DNA from 3 places in the Bacillus cereus group sp. RP43 genome. Region 3 is predicted to be linked to each of the others. Evidence: riboswitches for the same ligand, from Rfam matches in the RefSeq annotation. Region 3 holds a riboswitch; each other region holds the start of a gene.

Region 1 (3,284 bases), 2.8 Mb from region 3:
CGAAAATTAAAGAAGTAGAAAAAGAATATATTGAAAATGCGCAAGTAATCGGTGCGACTTTATCGAAATGTGCCATTGATTCACTTATTTATGAGCGTACATTTGATTTAGTTGTCGTAGATGAAGTAAGTATGGCATATGTGCCGCAAATCGCATTAGCTGCTTCTCTTGGAAAACGTATCGTCGTTTGTGGCGACTTTTTACAATTGCCTCCGATTGCGATGGCAAACCATGAACTTGTTAGAAAATGGCTCGGCGAAGATATGTTTTACCATGCAGGGATTGTTGATTCTGTAAATAAATCAGAAGCACATCCCAACCTTTTTATGTTGCAGGAACAAAGACGTATGCATGCGGATATATCGAAGTTTACAAACTCATTTATTTATAAAAATAGAGTATATGACCATCCGTCTGTTTCAGAGCGTAAAGAACTTGCGCAATTGCAGCCGTTCGCAAATGAGGCGAGTGTTTTATTTGATACGAGCTTAATGGGAGCATTTTCCTTAAAAGACGCTGCATCTGGTTCTCGTTTTAATATTATGTCTGGTTTAGTAGCGATGCAAATGATGTTAATCGGACTGCTAGATGGTGTGCAATCTATCGGTGTGGTTACGCCTTACAGGGCGCAGTCACGCTTTTTATCAACGTGTATCAGGGAAATGTTGCAGAGAACGAAATATCAAAACATACCAGTATTAGCGGCAACAGTTCATAAGTTTCAAGGGTCTGAAAGAGATATGATGATCTTTGATACAGTTGATAGTTATCCGCAAGAACGACCTGGTGTGTTATTCTTTGATCATAAAAACCATCGTCTCGTCAATGTAGCAGTAACGAGAGCGAGAGGGAAGTTCATTCAATTATCGGATTGCCATTATATGCGTAAAAATCTTTCGAGAAAACAAGCGTTATCACAATTAACAGCTCATATAGAACGTCACGGAGATGTGTATGATCGCACGACATCAAGACAATTATGGGAGAGAAAAATATCGAAACGATTACGCTGGTTTATGGAAATGAATCTCGAGGAAACGAAAGGGCTATTAAAAGATATTTTAGCTGCAAAACGAAAAATCATTATTTCACTTCCAAGTACGAAGCAAGTAGATAAACGAGTATGGCAAGCGTTAATGCGTACGAATGCACAAGTAACGGTATATAGTGACGGACCAGTTCCATTAAAGAATGTAAAGTTACAAAGGCAAAACAAAGCGTTCCCATTTATAGTAATCGATGATGAAATCTTTTGGGCAGGGGCACCTCTCACATCTCAAATGATGTTTGAAGGTAGTACGGAATTTCCGTACATATGTGCAAGATTACAAGCACCTGAAACAATTGGTGTATTAAAAGGGTTTTTAGATATTCGGTAAATTCGGATAGGAATTCCTTGACTTTTATTCGGAATAAATTTAGAATGAAAATAATTTAATATAATTTAATATAATTTTATGAAAATTCTTATCACGAGAGGTTGAGGGACTGGCCCTATGACACCTCGGCAGCGGATTCTTTATGAATACTGTGCCAATTCCAGCAAGGTAACTTGAAAGATAAGAAAGAAGCTCATTTTGACTGTATATACAGAAGCCTCTTTCTATCTTTTAGAAAGAGGCTTTTTTACGTGAAAATAAAAGGAGGAAGAAAAATGGGAGCGACAGGAGTAACGTCACAAAGAAAAACAATTGAAGAGAGTATCGAAAGAAATAAGGAAAAGTACATAAAAACAAGTCATGATATTCATGGGAATCCGGAGATTGGTAACCAAGAATTTTATGCATCAAGAACGTTAAGTTTATTACTAGGTAGTGCAGGATTTCAGTTGCAGCACAATATAGCTGGTCATGAAACAGGTTTTATCGCACGAAAAAGTTCAGGGAAACAAGGACCAGTTATCGCATTTTTAGCTGAGTATGATGCTTTACCAGGACTCGGTCATGCGTGTGGTCACAATTTAATTGGCACAATTAGCGTTGCGGCAGCAATCGCATTATCAGAAACGCTTGAAGAAATCGGCGGAGAAGTTGTCGTGTTTGGAACACCAGCAGAAGAAGGCGGGCCAAACGGTAGCGCAAAGTCGAGTTATGTAAAAGCTGGGTTATTTAAAAATATCGATGCAGCGCTTATGATTCATCCGAGCGGAAAGACAGCGACGACGAGTCCTTCATTAGCAGTCGATCCACTTGATTTTCATTTTTACGGAAAAACAGCTCACGCCGCAGCTTCACCTGAAGAAGGGATTAACGCATTAGACGCGGTAATTCAGCTTTATAACGGTATTAACGCACTTCGCCAACAACTTCCGTCAGATGTGAGAATTCATGGCGTCATTACAGAGGGCGGAAAAGCACCTAACATTATTCCTGACTACGCTGCCGCACGGTTCTTCATCCGTGCAGCTACGCGAAAAAGATGTGCGGAAGTAACAGAAAAAGTAAGAAATATTGCACAAGGAGCAGCGTTAGCAACAGGCGCAAAAGTAAAAATCCATCAATTCCAAAATGAAATCGATGAACTACTCGTAACAAAAACATATAACGACATCGTAGCGGAAGAATTAGAACTATTAGGTGAAGATGTAAATCGCAAAGAAAGAGTAGGGATCGGTTCAACCGACGCCGGAAACGTAAGCCAAGTCGTACCGACCATTCACCCGTACATTAAAATCGGACCAGATGACTTAATTGCACATACGAATGAATTTAGAGAAGCAGCACGTTCAGAACTAGGAGATAAAGCGTTAATTACATCGGCAAAAGCATTAGCAAATACAGCGTATCGATTAATTACAGAAAAAGGACTGTTAGAGAAGGTGAAAGAGGAGTTTAGAGAGGCGCAGAGGAATCAGGGGTAGAGGGTTAAAAGGAGTGGATCATCCACTCCTTTTTCTTTTTTGAGGAAAGCTGGTGCCTATCAATTTAAATAAAGTGTTCATTTTCACATTGAGATGTCAATTCTCTTATTTCTTTATCAAAACGACAATTTCTCCTCAAATTCACTCTTTAAAACAATTAAAGGAGACGATAATCCAAATTGCATTAAAGAGTCTAAAAATGCAGCGAGAGAATCCATCGAATCGCTCATGACTTTCATCATATAATTAAATTCCCCGCTAATTCGATATAAATCTGTTACTTCAGGAGCGGCATTACAATATTGGATAAAATCAGAGCATTGACTCGTTTTAAACATGATGAATGCTTGAATGTTCTTATTAATTTTGGAAGGCTCAAATTTCGTTCGGTAAGCAGCTATAACCCCTTGATCTTCAAGTTTGT
Region 2 (3,284 bases), 3.8 Mb from region 3:
GACATTTTTGCTGGATAGGAAAGAATAGATTCAACAGCCCCTAGACTAACCGCAAAAACGGGTAGTTTAACTTTCGATAAAAATTGGCGGAGTGCATCTTCTGACTGTAAAGTAAAAGATAGGACAGCTCCGGCCGATGTTGCTTGAGATTGTTGAATATCATAGCCAAGATGTGATTGTAATCCAGGATAATAGACATTTTGGACTTTAGAGTGCTCTTGTAAATAATGTGCAATTTTATTGGCACCTGCAGCTGAATGTTCGAGACGTACATGCAATGTTTTAATACCGCGAAGCACGAGAGAACAGTCTTGAGGTCCTAAAATAGCGCCAAATGCATTTTGTAAAAATCCAAGTTTTTGAGCGAGTTCGGCATCTTTTACGACCGCTAATCCGGCAGTAACATCACTATGGCCAGCAATAAATTTTGTGGCACTATGAAGAACGACATCGGCGCCAAGATCAAGCGGCTTCTGGAATAATGGGGTCAAAAATGTATTATCAACAAATGTAAGAGCACCAATAGATTTTGCGAGTTTAGAAACCTCGCGAATATCTGTTACTTTTAAAAGTGGGTTAGATGGTGTTTCTACATAAAAGAGCTTCGTATTCGGTTTGATATTTTGTTTTATTGCTTCTAAATTGGTCATATCAACAAATGTATGTGAAACACCGTAACGAGAGAGAACTTCAGTTATAATCCGGTAAGTGCCTCCGTATACGTCTTCTGAAATGAGTACGTGATCGCCTTGTGAAAGAAGGAGAAAAGCAGTAGAAATCGCTGCAATGCCTGATGCAAAGGCGAACCCTTTTGTTCCGCCTTCTAATAAAGCAATGATATCTTCCAGAGCTTCACGAGTTGGATTTCCAGATCGGCTATAGTCGTATTTGCCAAAAGTATCTACATCAAACTGGTGAAATGTTGATGTGTTATAAATGGGAACGTTAACAGCTCCTGTTTGTGCATCGTGTTTATATTGGTTGTGTAGTAAGAGTGTATCTATAGAATAACTCATATTCTCACACCTTCTTTTACAAGTTTAATGGCTTGATTTAAGTCTTGAATTAAATCATTACTGTTTTCAATGCCGACGGAGAATCGAAGAAGACGATTACATACACCGTTTGCCGTTCTGATTTCTTCTGGAATATCAGCATGCGTTTGCGTTGCTGGATAAGTCATTAAACTCTCTACACCACCAAGACTTTCAGCAAATGTGATTAAGGATAAAGATTGTAAGAATGGATTAATCCATGTTTCATCTTGAAGACGAAACGAAATCATACCGCCTCTTCCTGGATAAAATACATCTGTCACACCGTCTTCATCATTTAAATAAGCAACAATTGCTTTCGCATTTTCTTCATGTTGTCTCATGCGAAGCGCTAAAGTTTTCATACCACGAATTAATAGCCATGAATCAAATGGGCTTAAGACAGCACCGGAGGCATTATGATAATGAGCGATTTCTTCACAAAGTTCCTTTCCTTTTGCAACGACAAGTCCGCTTAGTACATCGTTATGCCCACCTAAATATTTCGTTGCACTATGAAGTACGATGTCGGCACCTTCTGTTAATGGTTGCTGTATATAAGGAGTGTAGAATGTGTTATCTACAATAAGAAGTAGTCCGTGTCTTTTCGCTACACTTGTGACAGTGGCAATATCAGTAACTTGCATTAATGGATTAGTCGGAGTTTCTATGAAAATAGCCTTCGTTTCAGTTGTGATAGCTTGCTCAATTTGTTTAATAGATTGTGTATTTACGTATCTACATCGAACATTCCACTTTTTTTCATGTTCAGAAAATAATCGATACGTTCCTCCATATAAATCTTCAGATACAATAAGTTCATCCCCAGAACGGAATAACGAAAGGACAAGGAGAACAGCTGCCATTCCTGAACTGCAGGCATAACCTTGTTCGCCATATTCTAAGTCTGCGATTGCCTGTTCTAAAAGACCACGAGTTGGATTTCCAGTTCGTGAATAGTCAAAGCCGGTAGATTTACCAAGTCCTTCGTGACGATAAGCGGTTGAGAAATAAACGGGTGGATTAACAGTTCCTGTTGTAGTTTCGCTACGATTTCCGATTTGTGCTAGTTTTGTTTCGATAGTTGACATGTAAAAATTCCTCCTTTTTAAATTGAACGAGTAGTTGAATATAAAATAAAAAAAGCCTTCTAAGAAGAAGGCTTTCGGATTGAATAGAGTCTTCTTCTCATCTGTCAAATCTTTGACAATTTGCTGGAATTAGCACCTTATTAACAAATTGTTAATGGTTGCTGAGGCGTCATAGGGCCAGTCCCTCTACCTCTCTAGATAAGAATGTTCGTATGAAATTTTTATTATGTTTTTAACTTTACAACAAAAGTTAACTGAATTGCAACTTTATTTTAAATAATTTTTATTTTTCCGCAAGTGTCATTGACTTTTATTTTAGTGCGTGCTAAATTTATAAAAAATTAACAAACATTGTTAAAAGGGGAACGTATTTCCTTTTAGCTACATAAATAAAATAATAAAGACAAACTCTTATTGAGAGCGGTGGAGGGAAAGGCCCTGTGAAACCCGGCAACCTTCAAACTAAATGTTTGAAACGGTGCTAAAACCTGCAAAACGTGTGTTTTGCATAATAAGAGGAGGAACAATTATGTCCCCCTCTTCAAAGCGAAGAGGGGGTTTTTATATTGATAGAAATGAGGGAGATTCGTGAAATTACTAGATTTATTATCAAAAGGAATTGTAATAGGTGATGGTGCGGTTGGAACGTTATTACATTCGCATGGTTTACAAAGTAGTTTTGAAGAATTGAATTTGTCTGATCCAGACTTAATTATATCGATTCATAAACAATATGTAGCTGCTGGAGCGGATGTTATTCAAACGAATACGTATGGGGCAAATGAAGCGAAATTACGTATGTATGGATTAGAAAATCAAGTTGTCCAAATTAATAGAGCGGCAGTGAATATTGCGAAAGCATCAGTAACAGAGCGGAATGCAATTTTAGGGACAATTGGAGGTATGAAACATATTGGTGCTGTTACAACGACTGATATAGAGCGAGAATTTATGTTACTTGAGCAGGCAGGTGCTCTACTAGAAGAACAGGTTGATGGATTATTATTAGAAACTTTTTATGATGAATTTGAATTATTACATGCCGTTAAAGTATTGCGTAAACAAACGAATATTCCGATTGTTGCTCAGTTAGCGTTGCATGAGGCAGGTACGACTCAAAATGGGAATGATGTCAATGAAATATTAAAACAGCTTTTAG
Region 3 (3,284 bases):
AAAGTGGAGTGTTAATTTCTTGGAATAATATATTAGAAAAGCAGATTTCCTCATATTAGGGAATCTGCTTTTAATATATTTTGCTAAAAAAACAATGGGTGTGGGTGGGAACACAATGATCTAAGTTGCATTTTATCCCGCATTAACGGGCAGTAAGATCCTCACCTCAGAATTCAGTGAAAGCAAAGAAGTTAGGTGGGGGATCAACTGCCCGTAAAAGCCCAATTGGTGAGGGCTGATTAAAATTTCACTTTATTTTTCAATTTGTGCCCACTTGAAGTTTAATTGACCTGCAAAGTCTACTTGCACAATTCCTTTCACATAAGAACGTTCTAAATAAGATTCGCCTTTTTGGTAAAGAGGAGCGATAACAGAGTCTTTAAATAATATTTTCTCGGATGCTAGTAATGCTTCCCAGCGAGCTTTTTCATCACCAGCCAAGGTAGTTTTAACTTTTTCAATTGTGTCATCAAACTCTTTATTAGAGTAATGATCTAAGTTGTAAGGGTTATTCGTTGTAAACAATTCAAGGAATGTAATTGGATCCGCAAAGTCAGGGCTCCAGCCATCAATTCCAATTTCGTAGTCACCTTTTAATAAAAGCGAAACTTGTTGTTTACGTGGTTGCGGTTTTATATTTACTGTTAATCCATCTAAATTCTTTTCTAGTTGTCCTTTTAAGAATTCACCAGTTTTCTTATCAAGGTCAGCATCACTCGTTAATAATTCTAATGTTATCTTTTCAGAACCAAGCTCTTGTTTAGCTTTTTTCCATAACTCTTGTGCAGATTTTGTATCAACTTTTGTTAAATCGCCGTTTGCAGTACGGAAGTCTTTTCCATCAGGTCCTTTTGCAAAGTTTTTTGGAACGAGACCAAATGTTGGTGTAGATCCATCATTTAATAACGTATTTACAAAGGATTTTCTATCAATTGTTTGATCGATTGCTTGGCGCGCAGAAACGTTTTGAAGTATTTTATTTTGTTGATTCATACGTAAAAATTGTACCCCTACGTTCGGACGTTCTTTAAAGTTAGCATCCTTTTTATATTTATCAACGAAGTCAGATGTTAGTTTTATACGGTCTAATTGTTTGGATTCGAATAAATTTACTTCTGTTGATTTCTCTTTCACAACGTTGAAATTGATTTCTTCGAGTTTGACATTATCTTTATCCCAATAGGTAGAGTTTTTCTTAAATTTAAAGCTTTGTTCATGCTTCCAATCGCTTAGTGTAAAAGCTCCGTTGTATAAGATTTTATTATCTTCTAAAGCGTACTTATCACCTTGTGCTTTAAAGAATTCCTCGTTGATTGGTAGAAATGTTGGGAATGCCGTTAAGCTAATAAAATACGGAACAGGGCGCTCTAATTCTACTTCAAACGTATGGTCATCAACTGCTTTTACACCAAGTTGATCGGCTGGAAGCTCTTTACTATTAATTTTTTTAGCGTTTTTAATATCAAAGAATAAAAAAGCATATTCAGAGGCTGTTGCTGGATCAACAGCTCTTTGCCAAGCGAAGACAAAATCTTTCGCTGTAACAGGAGTACCGTTTGACCATTTTGAATCTCGTAAATGGAATGTGTATTTCGTTTTATCGCCACTTACTTCATGAGATTTTGCAACACCTGGGACAGGTTTGTTACCTTCACCAAGATTATACAAACCTTCAAATACGTTTCTCATTACTTGACCAGAATCAGTATCTGTAGCACGAGCCGTATCCATTGTTCGAATCTCAGTAGGTGAAGATAAATTTAAAACTTGCTTACTAGGTGCCTCATCTTTTGCATTTGCTCCGCTAGCTTCGTTTTTATAACTACCGCAACCAGTTAATAAAATACTTACTCCTACAACTGATGCAATACCGGGTACAAACTTCTTTTTCATTTGATTTTCCTCCTAAATAGTTAATAAGATTGGATGATGATGAGGGAAATGAAAAACAAAAAATCCCTCTTTTCATATTGAGAAAGAGGGATTTTTACGTACAAGTTATGCACCCGTATATAAACGAAGTCCCTCATTCTATCTTTCAAGCACAAAGCTTGCAGGAAGTGGCACAGTATTCAAAATGAACCTGCTGCCGAGGTTTCAAAGGGCCAGTCCCTCCACCTCTCTTGATACAATGAGTAAACAAATAAATTTTATTAATTTTTGTGTTTCTTTGATAATTCAAAATCTTACACCTTAGATAATGAAGTGTCAATCAAATGAAATATAGTTTAAATTTTCAGTTTTATTGAAAGCGAAAAAACCACTGCATATGGCAGTGGTTTCCTTACTAGAAGTTAAAGTTATCTGGATCTGGGCCAACGCGATGATTCTCATTTAAAGCTTGAATTGCTTTCATATCATCAGTGCTTAATTCAAAATCAAATATGTTTGCATTTTTAATAATGCGATGTTCTTTAATTGATTTAGGAATCGTTACAACTTCATTTTGTAAATCCCAGCGTAAAATAACTTGTGCAGTTGATTTATTATATTTTGTTGCGATTTCTTGTAATGTTGGATTATCCAGTAGCTGCCCTTGCATTAATGGTGACCAAGCCTCAAGCTGGATGTTATGTTCTTTACAGAAAGTGTGTAATTCTTCTTGTGCTAAACGTGGGTGGTATTCCACTTGGTTAACCATTGGTTTAATTTCTGCAATTTCAAATACGTCTTGCAGGTGGTGAATATGGAAATTACTCACACCAATAGCACGAACACGACCATCTTTATAAAGCTGCTCTAAAGCTTTCCATGATTCAGTGTATTTTCCTTTTACAGGCCAATGTACTAAATATAGATCTAAATATTCTAGACCTAATTTTTCTAATGTAGTTTCAAATGCTTGTAATGTTGACTCGTAGCCTTGATCGCTATTCCACACTTTTGAAGTGATGAATAACTCTTCACGAGGAATAGCAGATTCGCGAATTGCTTGACCAACGCCGTCTTCATTTTTATAGATTGCAGCTGTATCGATGCTACGATATCCATTTTTTATAGCTGCTTTTACAGAATCAATTACTTCTGAACCATCTTCTACTTTAAAAACACCTAAACCGAACCAAGGCATCTTCACGCCGTTATGTAATGTTGTATAGTCTTTTAAACTTGTTAAACTCATATTATTTCCCCCTAGCTTTTTTATTTGTTGCTTCAACTGCTTGTTGAATGACTTCTGAAAAATTATTTTCATATAGAACTTTTAAGCCTTCAGCCGTTGAACCTCCTGGTGTTGTTACTTGTTCGCGGAGCATAGCTGGATCTTGATTTTGCTGGAGCATAGC

The links. A riboswitch is a leader RNA that binds a small molecule or an ion and turns the genes downstream of it on or off. The one in region 3 is predicted to bind S-adenosylmethionine.
Region 1: it holds a riboswitch for S-adenosylmethionine, as region 3 does, so the genes downstream of both, QCI75_RS11545 (M20 family metallopeptidase) here and QCI75_RS25700 (peptide ABC transporter substrate-binding protein) in region 3, are expected to answer to the same signal.
Region 2: it holds a riboswitch for S-adenosylmethionine, as region 3 does, so the genes downstream of both, metI (cystathionine gamma-synthase/O-acetylhomoserine thiolyase) here and QCI75_RS25700 (peptide ABC transporter substrate-binding protein) in region 3, are expected to answer to the same signal.

Annotation. Positions count from the first base shown of each region.
Region 1 is NZ_JARVHQ010000001.1:2,197,592-2,200,875, forward strand. It holds gene QCI75_RS11540 (AAA domain-containing protein) at 1-1,379, shown strand, start outside; SAM riboswitch class I at 1,465-1,566, shown strand; gene QCI75_RS11545 (M20 family metallopeptidase) at 1,655-2,860, shown strand; gene QCI75_RS11550 (Lrp/AsnC family transcriptional regulator) at 2,977-3,284, opposite strand, start outside.
Region 2 is NZ_JARVHQ010000001.1:1,145,066-1,148,349, forward strand. It holds gene metC (cystathionine beta-lyase) at 1-1,016, opposite strand, end outside; gene metI (cystathionine gamma-synthase/O-acetylhomoserine thiolyase) at 1,013-2,125, opposite strand; SAM riboswitch class I at 2,220-2,330, opposite strand; SAM riboswitch class I at 2,534-2,643, shown strand; gene QCI75_RS05965 (bifunctional homocysteine S-methyltransferase/methylenetetrahydrofolate reductase) at 2,714-3,284, shown strand, end outside.
Region 3 is NZ_JARVHQ010000001.1:4,959,351-4,962,634, reverse strand. It holds gene QCI75_RS25700 (peptide ABC transporter substrate-binding protein) at 253-1,893, opposite strand; SAM riboswitch class I at 2,029-2,133, opposite strand; gene QCI75_RS25695 (aldo/keto reductase) at 2,288-3,121, opposite strand; gene proC (pyrroline-5-carboxylate reductase) at 3,123-3,284, opposite strand, start outside.